DNA from 4 places in the Arthrobacter sp. WCS2018Hpa-7 genome. Region 2 is predicted to be linked to each of the others. Evidence: riboswitches for the same ligand, from Rfam matches in the RefSeq annotation. Region 2 holds a riboswitch; each other region holds the start of a gene.
The links. Region 2 has a riboswitch for cyclic di-AMP ahead of RQH14_RS18490 (M23 family metallopeptidase). Riboswitches for the same ligand answer to the same signal wherever they lie in the genome.
Positions count from the first base shown of each region.

Region 1: linked by a shared signal. The riboswitch ahead of RQH14_RS03700 (hypothetical protein) and the one ahead of RQH14_RS18490 (M23 family metallopeptidase) in region 2 are both predicted to bind cyclic di-AMP.
Region 3: linked by a shared signal. The riboswitch ahead of RQH14_RS21035 (NlpC/P60 family protein) and the one ahead of RQH14_RS18490 (M23 family metallopeptidase) in region 2 are both predicted to bind cyclic di-AMP.
Region 4: linked by a shared signal. The riboswitch ahead of RQH14_RS16100 (hypothetical protein) and the one ahead of RQH14_RS18490 (M23 family metallopeptidase) in region 2 are both predicted to bind cyclic di-AMP.

Region 1 is NZ_JAVTJB010000002.1:231,382-235,531, forward strand. It holds gene RQH14_RS03695 (helix-turn-helix domain-containing protein) at 1-132, shown strand, start outside; gene RQH14_RS03700 (hypothetical protein) at 318-1,673, opposite strand; cyclic di-AMP (ydaO/yuaA leader) riboswitch at 1,676-1,820, opposite strand; gene RQH14_RS03705 (hypothetical protein) at 1,950-2,183, opposite strand; gene RQH14_RS03710 (ATP-dependent DNA ligase) at 2,229-3,293, shown strand; gene RQH14_RS03715 (DUF6480 family protein) at 3,328-3,591, opposite strand; gene RQH14_RS03720 (alpha/beta hydrolase) at 3,700-4,150, opposite strand, start outside.
Region 2 is NZ_JAVTJB010000020.1:78,523-82,672, forward strand. It holds gene RQH14_RS18480 (cytochrome c biogenesis protein ResB) at 1-346, shown strand, start outside; gene RQH14_RS18485 (SURF1 family protein) at 336-1,193, shown strand; cyclic di-AMP (ydaO/yuaA leader) riboswitch at 1,484-1,657, shown strand; gene RQH14_RS18490 (M23 family metallopeptidase) at 1,662-2,492, shown strand; gene RQH14_RS18495 (vitamin K epoxide reductase family protein) at 2,521-3,192, opposite strand; gene RQH14_RS18500 (TlpA disulfide reductase family protein) at 3,233-3,844, opposite strand; gene RQH14_RS18505 (cytochrome c biogenesis protein CcdA) at 3,890-4,150, opposite strand, start outside.
Region 3 is NZ_JAVTJB010000028.1:28,132-32,281, reverse strand. It holds gene RQH14_RS21045 (HNH endonuclease) at 15-515, opposite strand; gene RQH14_RS21040 (NlpC/P60 family protein) at 768-1,541, opposite strand; gene RQH14_RS21035 (NlpC/P60 family protein) at 1,641-2,387, opposite strand; cyclic di-AMP (ydaO/yuaA leader) riboswitch at 2,392-2,573, opposite strand; gene RQH14_RS21030 (M23 family metallopeptidase) at 2,699-3,529, opposite strand; cyclic di-AMP (ydaO/yuaA leader) riboswitch at 3,534-3,775, opposite strand; gene RQH14_RS21025 (metal-dependent transcriptional regulator) at 3,960-4,150, opposite strand, start outside.
Region 4 is NZ_JAVTJB010000015.1:108,007-112,156, reverse strand. It holds gene RQH14_RS16105 (HAMP domain-containing sensor histidine kinase) at 1-1,413, shown strand, start outside; cyclic di-AMP (ydaO/yuaA leader) riboswitch at 1,522-1,709, shown strand; gene RQH14_RS16100 (hypothetical protein) at 1,713-2,555, shown strand; gene RQH14_RS16095 (glycosyltransferase family 2 protein) at 2,726-3,739, shown strand; gene RQH14_RS16090 (aminotransferase class V-fold PLP-dependent enzyme) at 3,736-4,150, opposite strand, start outside.

The DNA.
Region 1 (4,150 bases), on a different contig from region 2:
AGGAGCAGCATCTACAACCGGCTCGGCCGGATCCGCCAGCTTATCGGCGCTGACCCGTTGAGCGGAGCGATCCGCCTCGAACTGCACGCTGCCTTGAAAGCCCGCCGCTGGGCAGGCCGGCCACGGATCTAGATTGGAAAGAAGAAAAGGCAGGCACCCTGGGGGTGCCTGCCCTTTTCGCAGGGTCTTGCTTTAGGAACGCCTCAGCCGCTGGCAGCTCCAACGTCCCAATCGGCGTCGGAACGCGGCCGTCCGGCTGCTGCTGCAGTACCGGCTGTGCCATCCCACGTGCGTGGTGGTGCGCGGCAAGCGCGTGCTCATTTGAGGGCGTCCTTTGTCGCGTTAAGGATCTCTTCGAGTGCCGTCTCGGTGGGCTGCGGCGCGGTGGCCGCGCTGGGCTTGCCCGTGGGCTTGGGTTTGGTGGTCTGCGTGGGAGTCCCCGTCGGGGTGGGGGTAGGAGTGGGAGTGGGCGTGACCGTCGGTGTGGTTGTGGGCGTCGGCGTCGTGGGTGGCGTAGTGATCGTGTCCGACGGCACCTCACTGGGTGCCGGCGCAGGCTGGGTGGGGACCGGGCTGGCGGTGCTGGGTGCCGCGGCGATGGTTGACGGCACTGCGGACGGGACCCAGACGGGGTCGGCCAAGGAGACTTTCGGGGTGGGAACGGACGACGGCGACACAGGTGCGGGCGCCTCCGGAACCGTGGCCGGCTGGCCGGCTGCCGACGTCGCTGCAGCTGACGCGGAGGGTGACGAGGCCGTCGAGTAGGAGGCGCTGGGTGCGGGGGCCGCTGTGCCCGAATTTCGATTGGAGGCGTTGGCTTCCTGGGAAGGCGTCTCCTGGCCGAAGAACGGCAGCTCGAGGGCCTGCCCCAAGGTCCCGGCTGTCAGGACCAGGCCGAGGGCGCCAGCCACCACGGCCATGCGCTGGCTCATGTGCTTGACAGACGCAGCTTTACGCAGGACCGCCTGGGGTTCCCGGCCAAGGGACGATCCGCCCATTCCCGGCCTGGAAGAACTGGGAGCGACCGACTGCTTTCGAACGTCCTTGCGGCTTGCCAGTGAAGCCGACGCTGTGGCGGCCGCAGCAACTTGCGCCGGGGATGTGCCCCGCGGTGAAACGGGTGCCGGCGAAGCGGGTGCGGCAGCAGGCTCTTGGCGGGCGGCCACAACGGGAATGGCGGCGGTGGCAGGTTGGGACGCGGCAGGCTGAGGCGTTGTCGGCTGCTCGGGATCCTCCTGCTCGGAACGTGACGCCTGAACAATCGGAATGGCCGAGGTAGGAGGCCCCGGCGTGGTGGAAGCCGGAGCTGCAGCCTGTGCGGCCTCCACGACCGGAATGGCCGCGGTTGCCGGCTCGGCAGCTTCGGAGGGCTCTCCTGTTGCGGATGCAGCTGGCTCGGCCTCGGACGACGCCGGGGCGGCGGGCGCGATCACAGCCAGGGCTGCCCGCTCCCGCTCGGCCGCGCGCGCGGCCGCTCGCGTGATGGGTGTCGCGACGGTGGGAAGGGCCGCAGTGGCGGCCTCCGGCGTCGTGCTTGTCGTTCCGGGTGCGGCAGCAGTGTCTGCCTGCACGCTGATGGGGGATCCGCTGGGTTGGGCCCGACGGCGTCCGGTTGGCTTGGTGCGCTCGCGTTCAGTCTCGGCGCGGCGCGGCTGATCCATGGTTGGGGACATGGTGGTTGCCTCTCAACGCCTTCGAGGTTAGCTGTCGGGTTCGGACGAGGCCGTCCGGCCGCCGTAGCGGCTTCACCCCAAGGACTTTGGAAAGTCCGGGAACTTTTGGGTCCCCCGCCTCTGCCGCGGGTCTGGCGGATCCCGGAATGCGGCAGAGCTCGGCGTCATTCCGGAAGCGGCCCAGCGGAGATACGGGTCGCCCTACGACGGTACATGAGCCGGAAAGTAAAGTCACATTAATATAACGGACGGTAGGCCTCCCAAGATGAGAGGGTTCTAGCGTTTAGGCTTCGGGGCCGGTGCCGGCGCGGGCAACTCATGCTGGATCCTCTGGATCTGCACGGCTTGGTGGGTTTCCGGGCGGAAGATTTCATCCGCCACTCCCAGCATGCCGCCGGTGGCTCCACGCCGGACTTTGCCCTCGCCGCTCCGGCGCGATGACCAGTACCACACGCCGGCCATCAGAGCCGGGAATCCGAGCACTGCAGCCGCCGCGAGCAAGATATCCATGGCCCAACACTAGCTTCGCGCTGCACCGGCAGGTAGACATTGACTATGGACCTGCCTGTGATGCCACCCGTCTCGCCCATGCTCGCCAAGTCCGTCCCCACCATCCCCGATGTTGGGCACTACGAGCCCAAGTGGGACGGATTCCGGACCATCGTCTTCAAAGACGGGGATGAGATCATCCTGGGGAGCCGCAATGAGAAGCCCATGACCCGCTACTTCCCCGAACTGGTGGAGGCGCTGCGGAAGAACCTTCCGGACAAATGCGTGATCGACGGCGAGATTGTCCTGATCGAGGGCAATCGGCTCGAATTCGAGGTGCTTCAGCAGCGGATCCACCCGGCCGACAGCCGGGTGAGGATGCTCGCCGAGAAGACCCCGGCGTCCATGATCGCGTTCGACATCCTCGCCCTCGGCGACGACGACCTCATGGGCAGGCCGTTCTCCGAACGCCGCGCCATTTTGGAGCGTGCGCTGGCCAAGGCGGAGCCTCCCGTGTACGTCACGCCCGCGGTCACGGCCCTGGAGCGCGCGCAGGAATGGTTCGTGCAGTTGGAGGGCGCAGGTCTGGACGGGGTGCTGTCCAAGCCCTTGGACGGGATGTATTTACCCAACAAGCGCGTGATGTTCAAGACCAAGCACGAGCGCACCGCGGACTGCGTGGTGGCTGGCTTCCGCTGGCACAAGACCGCGAAAGTTGTGGGGTCCATGCTGTTGGGTCTTTATAACGACGCCGGTCGACTCCAGCATGTGGGGGTGGTGGCATCGTTCCCCATGGCCAAGCGAGAGGCCCTGGTGGCTGAGCTTGAGCCGTACCAAGTGGAACTCAGCGAGCACCCGTGGGGGGAATGGGCCAGTCAAGGCGAGGGGGCTGCAGGGTCCAGGATGCCCGGCGCCCAAAGCCGGTGGAGCGGAGGCAAGGATTTCTCCTTTGTGCCGTTGCGTCCCGAGCTGGTAATTGAAGTGGCGTACGACTACATGGAGGGCGAGCGGTTCCGCCACACCACGCAGTTTCGCAGGTGGCGGCCGGACAGGACCCCCGAGAGCTGCACCTACTCGCAGTTGGAGGAGCCGGTTGCGTACGATCTCGGGAAGATCCTGACCCTGCCTTAGCCGGTCCCGCCTGGGCGTTCAGTCGTGGCCGGAGCTACTCTTCGTGTCCTTGGTCGCTGCTCATGCTGCCCTCGGCGGGCGGGGTTTCTCCCGGGGGTACTCCGCCGCCGGGTTCCAAGCCCGTGACGTTTCCGTCGAGGGGATCCGGGTTGGCAGATGCTGCAGGGTCCTCGTCCTCGTCCTGGCGCATGTCGGGATCCTCGTGGATGCTGTCGGCATCGGATGTTGTGTCAAACGGCCCTGTAGCGCCGGTTGCACCGAAGCCTTGGGTTTCCTCATTCGAGTCTGCAGCAGTCACAATCAGCCCTTTCGTAAGCAAACTTACTAATACTCTTGCTCCGTCAGCCTAGCCGGGAGGAGCTGACTCAACAAGCAGGCCAATGCCGGCGGCATCGTGCGTTAGTACTCAGCGATGAGGCGCAGTGGTGGTAACGAAGCTCCGGATGGCGTCGGCCACAGCTTGGGGCCGCATATGTTGCGCTACGTGCCCGACGCCGGGGATCTCCACCAAGCGCCCCTGGTCAACCGTCCTCGAAAGCCGGAGCGACCAGTCCGGGCCGGCCACGTTGTCTCGGCTTCCCCTCAGGACCAACACGGGGACCTTGATGCCAGCCAAGCGCTTTTCAGTGGGGTACCTCATCATCACGGGCAGTTCAGTGAGGTACCAGCGCGGACCGCAGCGGAAATAGTCCGACGTGACGATCCAATTGGAACCCGGGCTTTCGCGGAGCATCCCGTCAAGGAAAAGAGCCACGGACTGGCGCCTCACGTTCTTGTGCCGCGAATCGACAACAGGCCCCATCAGCACCACCTGCCGGGCCCGTTCCGGAGCATGCAAGGCCGCTTCGATCACAAAT
Region 2 (4,150 bases):
CGGCATCACACTGGCCCCAGGTGGCAGCTACACACTGCCCGAAGGTAAGGGCAGCATCAGCTTCGACGGGCTTAAACGCTACATCGGTGTGGATGTACGCAGTACCCCCGCCCAAGGCTGGGTCCTCGTATTTTCGCTGCTGGCCGTGGCAGGTCTCATGGTCTCCCTGTATGTGAACCGGCGCCGGGTATGGGTCCGTACCGGCACCCATGAGGACGGCAGGACGATGGTCGAATACGGCCTCCTGGCCCGCGGAGAAGACCACCGCCTTGCCGCCGAGGCGACGGCCATCCGCGCATTGTTGGTACGGCAATGGCAACTTCGGGAGGAACAGGATGACGTATAGCTTCCTTCTGTCCTGGCGTTGGGCGGGTTGGCTGCTGCTGGCCGCACTTTTCGCCTCAGCGTGCATTGGGCTGGGGAACTGGCAGATGGAGCGCCGGAATCAGACCGTGGCCGAAATCCGCAGGGTCCAGGAGAACTACGGCAAAACCCCGGTAGCGTTTCAGGATGCCCGCGCCTACTTCGACGCCGCCGACCCCGACGCGAAGTGGACGACGGTTGCAGTGTCCGGACGGTATCTTGCCGGGGATCAGAGAATCGTCAGGAACCGTCCCAACAACTCCGTTGCCGGATACGAGGTAGTGGTCCCGTTCCGGCTGACCTCCGGTGAAACGATCGCGATCAACCGGGGCTGGCTGCCGATCGGCAACATCCGGCCCGGGTACCCCGATGCCGTGCCCGCCCCACCGGCGGGGGAAGTCTCCGCGGTCATCCGGATCAAACCCTCCGAGCCCGATCTTGGCCGTGACGCACCCGAGGGCCAGTTGGCCAGCATCGACCTGTCCTACTACGCGAGCCAGCTGGGGTATCCGTTGCTTGAAGGCAGCTACGGGGTCATGGCCTCTGAGTCCCCACAGCCTGCCGCAGTCCCGCAGCAGCTTGCCCCGCCTGCGGTGAAGGAAGGTTCGAACCTGTCCTATGCCCTGCAGTGGATCACTTTCGGAATCCTCGCGTTTGTGGGCTTCGGATACATGGCACGTCAACAGGCACGCATCCACCGTGAGGAACATGAAAGCCCGGATGCATCGGCGGACACGGCAAGCAACGTCCAGCGACCCCACCCTTCACCCCCGGGCAAGCGCTCCCGGGCCGAGGAAGAAGACGCCCTCCTGGACTCGATGGGACTCTGACTCGGCGCGCCGAGGTAAGCCGGGCTGCCGCAGAACGGGGTACCGACAGCCCCGGAAAGGCGGAGATCGCCCGGTGTGCCGGGAACGATCCCATGGCCGGGATCGTTGACCCTTTTGCTGCACATCTGAAGATACGATCACGCATCTTAGAACAGCACCCAGCCGGGGCGCACTGCCCGAGGCCGACCGCGCGTAAGTCACGAAATTGTAACGTTGACGCTTTGCGGCTACTATTAGTTCAGGTTTTTCTGTACTAAAAACCTTTGATGGCCCACGCTGGACCCCGCCGGGGGCATCAAACGACTATCCCTTTTTGACGGCGGGGGTGGAGGACCCAGAATCGGCAGCAAGTCTGCCTTGGGGTGAAGCCGTGATGTCGGTGGTCTGTTGGCCGCCGGGCACGGCCGGGCATTTTCCTTGGCCCGAACCCGACAGCTAACTTCGCAGGCGAACCGAAAGGATCCCCCTTTGCCTTCTGTATCCCCCCATGGCCGCCGCCGAAAACCAACCTCCGGATTCGCGCCCCGCACGGCCGCCCCGATGATGTCCACCACTGCAGGCCGTCACCGGCTCCTGCCAGAGGCAGAGGTGTGGGGGAGCCGGCGCAAACAGGTCACGGCTGCCGCCACACTGAGCGTGGCCGCGCTGTTGACTGCAGCGCTCACCGCGGCCCATGCCGGCCCGGCCCCCACCGGCACAGCTCCTGCCGTGCAGGCGCCGGGGACCGTCGCCGCCGGCGCGCCCGTCCAAGCCCCCGTGGGGGCTTCGATCAGTTATGAACGCCCGGCTGTCACCACAGAGCAGGCACCGTTGCCGGTACCGGCCAAGACCCCCATTGCTGCTGCTGGCGCGGCCGCGCCGACGACCCCGGCTGCCTCCCCGGCCCCCGCTGCGGCCCCGGCCGCTGCCGCGGCCCGGTTGGGGGCGCCGCTGGCCAGCATGTCGGTCAGTTCTCCGTTCGGTATCCGCACCAGCCCGATCTCGGGCACCGGGGAGCTGCACACCGGCCTGGACCTCGTGGCAGCCTGCCAGGTAGCGGTGTTCGCCGCCGGAGCCGGGACCGTCGTGGAGGCCGGATGGTCCTCCTACGGTGGCGGGAACAGGATTGTGGTGGACCACGGCAACGGCCTGAAGAGCACCTACAACCACCTCGCCGCCATCGAAACTTCCGTGGGCGCGACCGTAACCGCCGGCCAGCGGCTGGCCGCGGCCGGAACCACCGGCAACTCCACCGGCTGCCACCTGCACTTCGAGGTACTCCTGAACGGGCAGACCGTGAACCCGCAGGGATGGATGTAAGCCTCGCCCATCGCCTTGGTTGTCAGGGTCAGAGTCCTGATGTGCCCAGGAAGACGTGGCTGAAGGCGAAGAAGATGGTTGCGGCAACAGCTACGTAGAGCAGCGCGGTAATGATCCAGCCAAATTCGCCGACAACGCGGGCCGTGCCGGCGGGTACTTTGATGACTCCATGGGTGATGTTCCGGGCCGTGACCCAGACGAACAGGGGAATCATTGCCGCCCAGACAATCATGCAGAAGGGGCAGAGGATGTGGATCGAGTACAGGGCCTGGGACCACAGCCACACCACGAAGACAAACCCCAGCGTGACACCGGCCTGCAGCCCGGCCCAGTACCAGCGGGCGAACGTCGCCCCGGAAAGCAGCGCCATGCCCGTGGTGATGATGATGGCGAACGCCACGATCCCGATAAACATGTTGGGGAATCCGAAAACCGAACTCTGCCAGGTCTGCATGACCTGGCCGCAGGAAATCCAGGGATTGACGTCGCAGACCGTTTTATAGTCGGGGTCCTTGAGTACCTCGAGTTTCTCCAGGACCAAGGCGCCGGAGGCGAGCCAGCCGACGACACCGGTGATGACCAGCAGCCAGCCGAACGGTATGTCCCGGGTCATGCGGGGAATGTCCGGTCCCACCTCAGCTAAAGCAAGGTCACTGTAGGCGGGTTTCGCGTTCGCAGCAGATTTCGCGGTGCTGGTCATGGCTGTCGTCCTTTGGTTGGTTTCGTGGCGGCCCTGGTATTCATGATCCAGCAGCCGCGGTAGTGATCAGTGCCTTCAGGGTTCCTTTTTGAGAGATCCCCAGGATCCGGGCACTGACGCGGCCTTCAGTGTCCAGCACCAGAGTGGTGGGCACTGCACGGGGCGGAACGTACTCGGTCATGGCCAACAGGATTCCGCCGTCGCTGTCATCAAAGCTGGGATAGTCGACTTTGAAGGTCCGCTCGAAGGCTTCGGCCGTCGCGGCGTCGTCGCGGACGTTGACGCCGTAGAACAAGACGCCTTGGTCCTTGAACTCCGTGTGCAGGGCGGCCAGGTCCGGGGCCTCCACCCGGCAGGGTGCGCAGGCCGCGTACCAGAAATTGAGGACCATGACCTTGCCCGCCCAATCCTCGGCAGTAACCTTCTCCCCGTTGAAGAGCTGGCCCTCCAGGGACACCCGGGCGCCCCGTGACTCGGGCGGGTATTCGTTCACCGACCCGTCGCCGGCGATGTAGTTCTTGTCATCTCCGGCCTTGGCCTGCTCGGCCAGAACGTCCGGGCTTGTACAGCCGGCGAGAGCAAGCACTGCCGCGCCCAGGCCCAGGATGGTGCGGCGTTCGGGACGCCGGTGCGGCTCTGTTTGGTTGATCATGTCATTGGCCTTCGCTTTTCGTATCGTCGTGCTCGGGTCTGGGTGCTATACGGGCATCAGGAATGTCCCGGCCAGGTTCTGCAGCTGGTAGATCCACTGCACCCACAACCCGGAAACCATCAGGACGCCCAGGACGATCAGCATGACCGCGCCGCCGATGTTGACGGCACGGATGTGCTTGCGCACCACGGTCAGGACTTTAGAGACCCAGTTCAGGCCCAGGGCCACGAGGACGAAGGGGATTCCCAGGCCCAGGCAGTAGACAAAGGCCAGCAGTGCCCCGCGCCAGGCGCTTCCGGCGGTGAC
Region 3 (4,150 bases), on a different contig from region 2:
TCAGCAGAAATCGATCAGGCAGCGGATTCCGGCAACAGGAACGGGTCCCAGTCCGGCGCAGGTTTCTCGAGTTCTTTGATCTGCCACATGGTTCCCTGGGGCACCCCGGGCGTGAAACGGAGTTTCCAACCCATTTCAGCCAGCGTGTGGTCGCTCTTGGCGTTGTTGCATTTCAAACACGCCGCAACCAGGTTTTCCCAGGAATCCGCGCCGCCCCTGGATTTGGGGTGGACGTGGTCTATGGTGTGGGCTGTTTTCCCGCAGTAGGCGCAGCGATGGCCGTCGCGGCGAAGGACCCCGCGTCGGCTCACGGCGGTAATCCTGTTGTACCGGGGACGGATGTAGCGGTTAAGGAGGATCACGGAGGGGCGTCCAAGAATCTCCTGTGGCCCGACGACAGGCTCGTCGCCTTCGGCCACTACGCTAGCTTTCCCAGTCAACACAAGGACCAGCGCCCGGCGGAATGTTATTACCGCCAGCGGTTCATATCCAGCATTCAGAACGAGTGTGCGCATGCACGTACCTCTTCACGGCCGCACCCGTCAGGGGCACGAGGGCCGGCTGCCCTCTGCTTGTACGGGCTGTGGATCGACAAGATAAGGGTAAGCACTCATATGCCGTATCAACGAATTTTTCCGTCGTTTCCCGTGCAGTGTCGTTAAGAGTTCATGCGAGGTTAAGGCGTCGGGAGCCGAATCCGTCCGTTAAAGCAGAACACCCCGCCGGCCTGAGCCTGCGGGGTGTTGCTGTCAAAGCGGAATGCTGGATCAGCCGTTGACGCGGATGAAAACCGGGCCGGAGCCGACGTTGACGCTGAACAGTGCCGTGGTGGATCCGTTCCATCCACCGTGGACTGCCTGGCCGTTGCCGACGTACACAGCGATGTGGGCCTGTCCGGCGAGACCGCCGTTGGCGTAGTAAGCGAGGTCGCCGGGCTGTGCTTCCGCTGCGCTGACCGTGCGGCCAAGGGAGAGGTAGCCGGCCGGCCAGTCGTGGAAGTTGATGCCAACTGCTGCCAGGGAGTTCGTCACCAGCATGGTGCAGTCCTGGGTGACGCCGAGCTGTGCGTAGGCGGCAGCGGCGATTGCAGCGCCAAGGCCACTGGCAGCGGCCGGAGCCTTTGCCGCAGGAGCCGCGGGGTTGACGGCCAACGTGGCGTTGCCGGCAGTCGCCGTGCTTTCTGCGGCCTTCTTGGTTTCTACCTTCGCAGGAGCCTTCTTCTCTACGGGAGCCGGAGCCTGCACCGTGGTGACCACGGGGCGCTCGTAGGAGATGGCAACGGTGGAGTCCGCAGCGATGGTGGCCTGGACTACCGACTGGACGTCAAGGGTGGACGTCGAGGTGGACTCACGGTCCACGTTGGTGTCGGCTGCGTTGGCAGCAACACTGCCGGTCAGGACCAGGCCTGAAGCTGCGGCAATAACAGCCGCCTGGCGGCCTACGCCGCCGGCGTTTTCACTGACGGCCTTCGCGATCACGGCAAGCGAGCTGGTCTTGGGGGCCTCAGCGCGATGCCGTGCAACCTTGGATGCACTGGTCATGGTTTTCTCTTTTCGTATCCGCGTGTAGTTGGGGTACACGCGGCTCATTGGTGCGCCAGCACTTGGGGGCATGCTGGCGAACCCCGAACCGGATTGTTTCTAGCGGAGGGTAAAGAAGGAGGACGTGCCCGTGGAGGCAGCCGAGTGCAGGAGCGTGCCCTGTCCCGGGTTCAAGGCGCTGATCATCATGCCGTTGCCAACGTAGATGCCTACGTGTGCTCCGCCGTTCTGCATGACCAGGTCACCGGGGGCAGGAGTGCTGGTGGGCTTCATGGCAGTCCAGGCGTTGACGCGCGGGATGCTGATGCCAGCCTGGGCGTAGACCCACTGGGTGAAGCCGGAGCAGTCCCATCCGTTGGGCGTGGTGCCGCCCCAAACGTACGGGTGGCCGATGCCGGTGTAGGCGATCGCGGCGAGGCCGGAAGCGGCGGCGCTGGAAGCAGCGTCCTTGGCTTCGGACGACTTCGCGGTCACAGCGGCTGCGGTGGTCTGGTTGCCATTGGCCGCGGTCCGCTGGGTGGTCTGCGAAGCGCGCTGGACAACCTTGGGAGCTTCCTTGGTGGCCACTACAGGGCTTTCGAAGGAAACAGTGGCGGTGGGCTCTGCGGTGACTACCGCAGTGGTGACCATCTGCTGGGTGCTGGAGGCTTCCGACTTGGAAACGTCGGTGTCCGCTGCCTGGGCCGGAAGACCGACACTGAGGACGAGGCCTGAGGCTGCTGCCAGGACGACGGCCTGGCGGCCAACGGTACCGGCGTTGGATGAAACAGCCTTGGAAAGCGTGTTCAAGGGGTTCGTGCGAACCGATTCAGCGCGGTGGCGCGCAGGGGTAGTGCGTGATGACACGTAGGTAGCCTCTCCCAATGCCTGCGAGGTGAGCTGTCGGATTCGGATGGGAGTCATCCGGCCACGCTGCTTCAAGGAAGCTTTGCGACTTAACCCCAAGGCCTTCTTGCGAAGACCAGAAGTGGTTCCCCCGCCCCTGCCAGACGATTTATGCGAACGGACCTCGAGTGGTGGCAGAGCTAGGCAATCCACTCAAGTGCACCGGCCCCCTAAAAAGCCGATGCGCTTTGTACGGTACAACAGTTGAACGCGAATGTCACATTCAGGTCACGGGGTGTGTCACGAATGCGAGAGACAACCATCAACTGGACTTAGAGCCAGCCCATGGGGTCAACGACTTCACCGTTGACCTGTACTTCAAAGTGGAGGTGGCAGCCTGTGGAGGCGCCCGTGGTGCCGCTCAGCGCCACAGTGTCGCCGCGGCTGACCGTCTGGCCTACTTTGACGGTGAAGGACGACAGGTGGTTGTACGTGGTCTCCAGGCCGTTGCCGTGGTCTACCACGACGCGGTTGCCTCCGCCGTACTCGTGCCATCCGGCAAAGGTGACCTTGCCACTGGCCGCGGCATGGACGGCGGTGCCGCACTGGGCCACGAAGTCCTGGCCGCGGTGGAAGTCGCCGGAACCACCCGTGAGGGGGCTGACGCGGTAGCCGAACGGGGAAGCCGTCGTCAGGGTGTCCAGGGGGCTGGCCATGGTGCCTGTGGACGAGGCGCGCTGGATGCTGCCGGCGGACTGCGCGCTGAGCAGTTGCTTCAGCTTGCCGTCGGGGTCGGCTGCGGTAGCTACTGCGGCACGGCTGAAATCGATCTTGGCTGATGCAGCGGCGGAAACCTCGGGCTGGCTGCCACCTGTGACGGCCAGGGCCGACTCGGTCTGGCCGGATTCCGAGGTGGCCATGACCGGGCTCGTGGCCGGCAGACCGACAGTCAGGGCAAGTCCGGTGGCGGCAAGCGCAACTCCGGCCTTTTGCCCGACGCCACTGGCTGCGGCGAAGTCGGCAACCTGGCGCAACGGGCTCTTACGGCGACGCACCTGGCGTTCGGTGTCGCGTGGCCGGATCTCCGATACGACGCGGGCTGGCCGCAGCTCAGCAGCGGGGCCGGACGCGCGGCGGCGGCCCCTGACGTTCTGCGTTGTCAAACTCTGTTCCTCTCTGAAAAGCCTGCGAAGTTAGCTGTCGGATTCGGGTCAGAGAGTTCAAAGACCCGGTCCGCACGAAGCGCTCACGGCACACAGGTATCCCAGGAGGGACTTGCGTCAATGGGCACTTCTGCTGCGGACTTCACCCCAAGGCTGCTTCTTTAGACAGCCGCTTGTGGTTCCCCCGCCTCTGCCAGTGGTGGATGACACACCTGTTCCGTTGGCAGAGCTCGGCTCCGGAACAGGTAACGCTTTGGTATCAGCGCTAGTAGATAACTATAGGCGATTAAGCCCCGCAGTAATAAATTCGTTATCAACAGGAACAGGCATGGCGCGGCGGTCCCTTATCACTAATCCTGAAAAACCGCAGGTCACACGCGCGCCAACAGCTCGAAAGTGAGATATGACACCGCGTGAAGGGAAGGGGGCGTCAGCTGACGGAGACGAAGACGTGCGCCGCCACCTCGGGCGGAAGTTCCAGTGCACCCTCGATGCCGGGGACCCGGACGGAAATGTACTCGCCCACGCGCTCCAGCGAGACAGCCGCGCCGGGGCGGATACCGCCCTCATCCAGTTGGGTGAGGAGTTCAGGCTCAACCTGGATGGGCTCCGCCAAGCGGG
Region 4 (4,150 bases), on a different contig from region 2:
GTCCTGGTGGCCATGGCCCTGCTGGTCGCCATCTGCGGGGCAGTGGGCGTGGTGAGCTACGCCTCCATGGACATGGTGTTCAACAGGCAGCTCGACAGGCAGCTGGAGCAGGCGTCCAGCCGCGCGAATGACTTCGGCAGGCCGCCGTCGAACTTTCCTGGATCCGGAAGGCCTGACCCGCTGGAGGCTCGCGGGCAGGCCGCTGGGACACTGAACGCCCGGATCGACGGCTCAACTGTGAGCAGCTCGGGCCTGATCGATGCCAGGGGCAATCGTGTGTCGCTCTCTACGGACGACGAGCAAGTGCTGTTGGCCCTCCCCAAGAACAGTGATCCGGCGGACCGATCCCTCTCCAACGGGGACTACCGGCTGGTGGCTGTCGAGACCGCCTATGGCGATGTGATCGTCACGGGCCTGCCGCTCGCGGACAAGCAAAGCGCCGAGGCCTCACTGGTGTGGACCATGGTGCTGGTTTCCCTGGGCGGTCTGGTCATCATCGGCCTCGCGGGAACAGTGATCATCCGGCGGACCATGCGGCCGTTGGAGCAGCTCTCCGAGGTAGCCACCAAAGTTTCGCGCCTTCCCCTCGACGCCGGTGAGGTGGCACTTGCTGTGCGCGTACCGCCGTCGGCCGCCCATCCCGGAACGGAAGTCGGCAGCGTTGGCCATGCCCTCAACCAGATGCTGAACAACGTCTCCAATGCCCTGGAAGCGCGCCAGGAAAGCGAGACCAAAGTGCGCCAGTTCGTCGCGGACGCGTCGCACGAACTCCGAACGCCGCTGACGGCCATCCGCGGTTACACCGAGCTGCTGAGGATGACCGAGAACTTCACCGATGACGGCCGAAAGTCGCTGTCACGCGTCCAGAGCCAGTCCGAACGGATGACCACCCTGGTGGAGGATCTGCTGCTCCTTGCCAGGCTGGATGAAGGCCAGCCGGTCAAGGTCACGGACGTGGACCTCACCCAGTTGGTGATCGAAACTGTCAGCGATGAGAAAGTCATGGCACCGGACCACATCTGGCAACTTCAACTGCCTGATGAGCCCGTCACGGTCCGGGGTGACGCTACGCAGCTGCACCAGGTCCTTGCCAATCTTCTCTCCAATGCCCGTAAACATACCGACTCCGGCACCACGGTGGTCACCGGCGTCATGCTCTCTGCCGATGGCAGCGCTGTGGTGACCGTGACGGACAACGGGCCCGGCATTCCAGAGGATTTCCAGGGCCGGATCTTCTCCCGCTTTGCCCGCGCCGATGCCGCGCGATCGGGGTCTGAGGGCACCTCCGGACTGGGCCTGTCGATCGTTGAATCCATCGTGGAAGCGCACGGCGGCACCGTGGAAGTGACCTCACGGCCGGGGCGCACGGAATTCGCCCTTCGACTCCCCGCTGTCGCCAACGAACAGATGTAACGAAGTCAGCAAGGCGACTCACCGGCGTCGTGATCTCTGTTACCTAAATGTGACTTCTGCGAATTCCTCCTGTACCGTCGAAAGGGTGGGTCGCCCCAACTGACCCGCATCCGGGATGCGCCGAGCTCTGCCACTTCCCGGAGTCCGTTCTTACTCCGAGGCAGAGACGGGGGACCCAGAGTCTCCGGGCCCAGGCATTTATGCCGGACCCTTGGGGTGAAGCCGCAGCGTGATGCGCGGCCGGATGACCTCATCCGAACCCGACAGCTAACTCCGCAGGCGCTGAGAGGTAATCACACATGTCTGAATTCAATGATCAGACGCGCCCTTCCGCGCGTCACCGCGATGAGCACAACGCACCGTTGACCAAGTCGCAGGCTGTCCTCAAGAACGCTGCCCGCCAGGGTAAGTCCGGCCACCGCATGTCGGTTGTTGCCGGTGTTGTAGCCGCTGCGCTGGGCGTTGCATCGCTCGGTACTGCTGCCAACGCCGCCCTGACCCTCCCCGAGGTAAGCCGCGTTGCAGAGACCCAGGCGAATGCCCAGGTCAGCAACAACAAGACAGCTGAAATCTCCGCTTCCTTGGATGCAGCCGCCGCAAAGGGCGCCGCTGACAGGGCTGCCGTGGACAAGGCCGCTGCCGAAAAGGCTGCAGCCGAGAAGGCCGCAGCGGACCAAGCCGCTGCTGAAAAAGCAGCCGCCGAGAAGGCCGCAGCCGACCAAGCCGCTGCTGAGAAGGCCGCCGCTGACGCTGCAGCCAAGCAAGCCGCCGACGCCGCTGCTGCCGCCGCCGCTGCCGAGGCCGCAGCTGCGGCCGCCGCCCCGAAGGCCGTGGACGACCCCGCCGCCGCCAAGGCCTACGCTGCCAGCATCCTTGGCAACTACGGCTGGAGCGCCAGCGAAATGACTGCGCTGAACACCCTGTGGGAGAAGGAATCCAACTGGAAGACCACCGCCACCAACGCTTCCAGCGGTGCTTACGGCATTGTCCAGTCGCTGCCGGCTACCAAAATGGCAACCGCGGGTGCTGACTGGCAGACCAACTACCAGACCCAGATCAAGTGGGGCCTGAACTACATCAAGGAACGCTACGGATCCCCGTCGGCCGCCCTGGGCTTCCACCTGGCAAACAACTGGTACTAAGCCAGACTGCTTGATCACCGCGCCGGTTCCCGCCGTTCGCACCAGTACCCACTGGAGCGGATGGCGGGAAACGGCGCGGTTTTCGCGTTTCACAGGTGCCGTCCATGGTTCACAGTGGGGTCACAGCTTCCACCTAAAGCCCTCTTAATCGGCGGGCCCATTCTGGAAACATGACGCTCACAGACCCATCTACCAGCGCTCCACCACGACGGTTCCCCTCGGCGCGCTTCGGTGGCGCGGCGTTAAGCACCACACAGCAGGGCCTTGCCCAAGCTGGGCCACAAACCCGATGCTCCCCCATTGACACCCGCGCTGCCGTCCCGGTCCTGGACGTCACCCTTCCCGTGTTCAATGAGGAAGACCGCCTGGAACAGAACCTGCGCAGGCTGCACGGACACCTTACAGACTCATTTCCGCATTCCTTCCGGATCACGGTGGCGGACAACTGCAGCACAGACAAAACCCTGAGGATCGCCGAGCGCTTGGCCCGCGAACTGCCTGAACTGACAGTGGTTCGATTCCAGCAAAGGGGTCGCGGGAACGCACTCCGCCATGTCTGGCAGTTCTCGCCATCACCTGTGCTCGCCTATATGGAAGCAGACCTTTCCACGGACTTGTCGGCCCTTGCTCCCCTTCTGGCACCGTTGCTCTCGGGCCATTCGGATCTCGCCGTCGGCACGCGGCTGGCACGGAGTTCGCAGGCGACCCGCAGTCCCCAGCGCGGATTCATCTCCCGCAGCTACAACTTCCTGCTGCACGTGGTTCTTGGGGCACGCTTTTCCGACGCCCAGTGCGGGTTCAAGGCCGTCCGCGCCGACGTCGCGCACCGCATCCTTCCACACACGACGGACGACGGCTGGTTCTTCGACACCGAACTCCTGGTGATCGCCGAACGCTGTGGTTTGCGCGTTCACGAAGTCCCCGTTGACTGGACCGACGATCCCACCTCAAGTGTCGACGTCGTACGCACCGCGCTTGCCGACCTGCGCGGCGTAGCGCGCCTGGGACGCGAACTGGGCAGGGGGCGGGTTCCTTTCACGGAGCTCCGCCGGGACATCGGCCGCATGCCTCCACCCACGGCGGCGTCCGCGGTGACAGGGCTGGTGGGACGTTTAGTTGGCTGGGCCGCGGCATCCGCTGCCGTGGTGTTCGTCGTCCTCCACGCGGCCCACGTGGTGGGCTAGGACTCCGGTTCAGCCTGCACCGCGCCGCGAACCGCGGCGATGGACGCAGCAACATCCCCTGCGTCCGTGGTCCAGTTACTCACCGAAATCCTGAGGATTTCGCGGCCACGCCACGAGGACCCGGACATCCACACCGCGCCCTCGGCCATCAACCGTTGCGTCACCCTGTGCGTCCGGTCATCACTGCCAAAGCTCACCGAGACCTGCGTGAACACGACGTCGTTGAGCACCTCGACTCCCGGGATCGCGGCGAGTCCTTCGGCCAAGGCACGGGCATTTGCAGCGAGCCGCTCCACCATGGAGATCACCCCGTTGCGGCCCAGTTGCCTCAGGGCTGCCCACACAGGGATGCCCCGGGCACGGCGGGACATTTCCGGGACCTTTTCGAAAGGATCCCCCGGTCCGGCATCC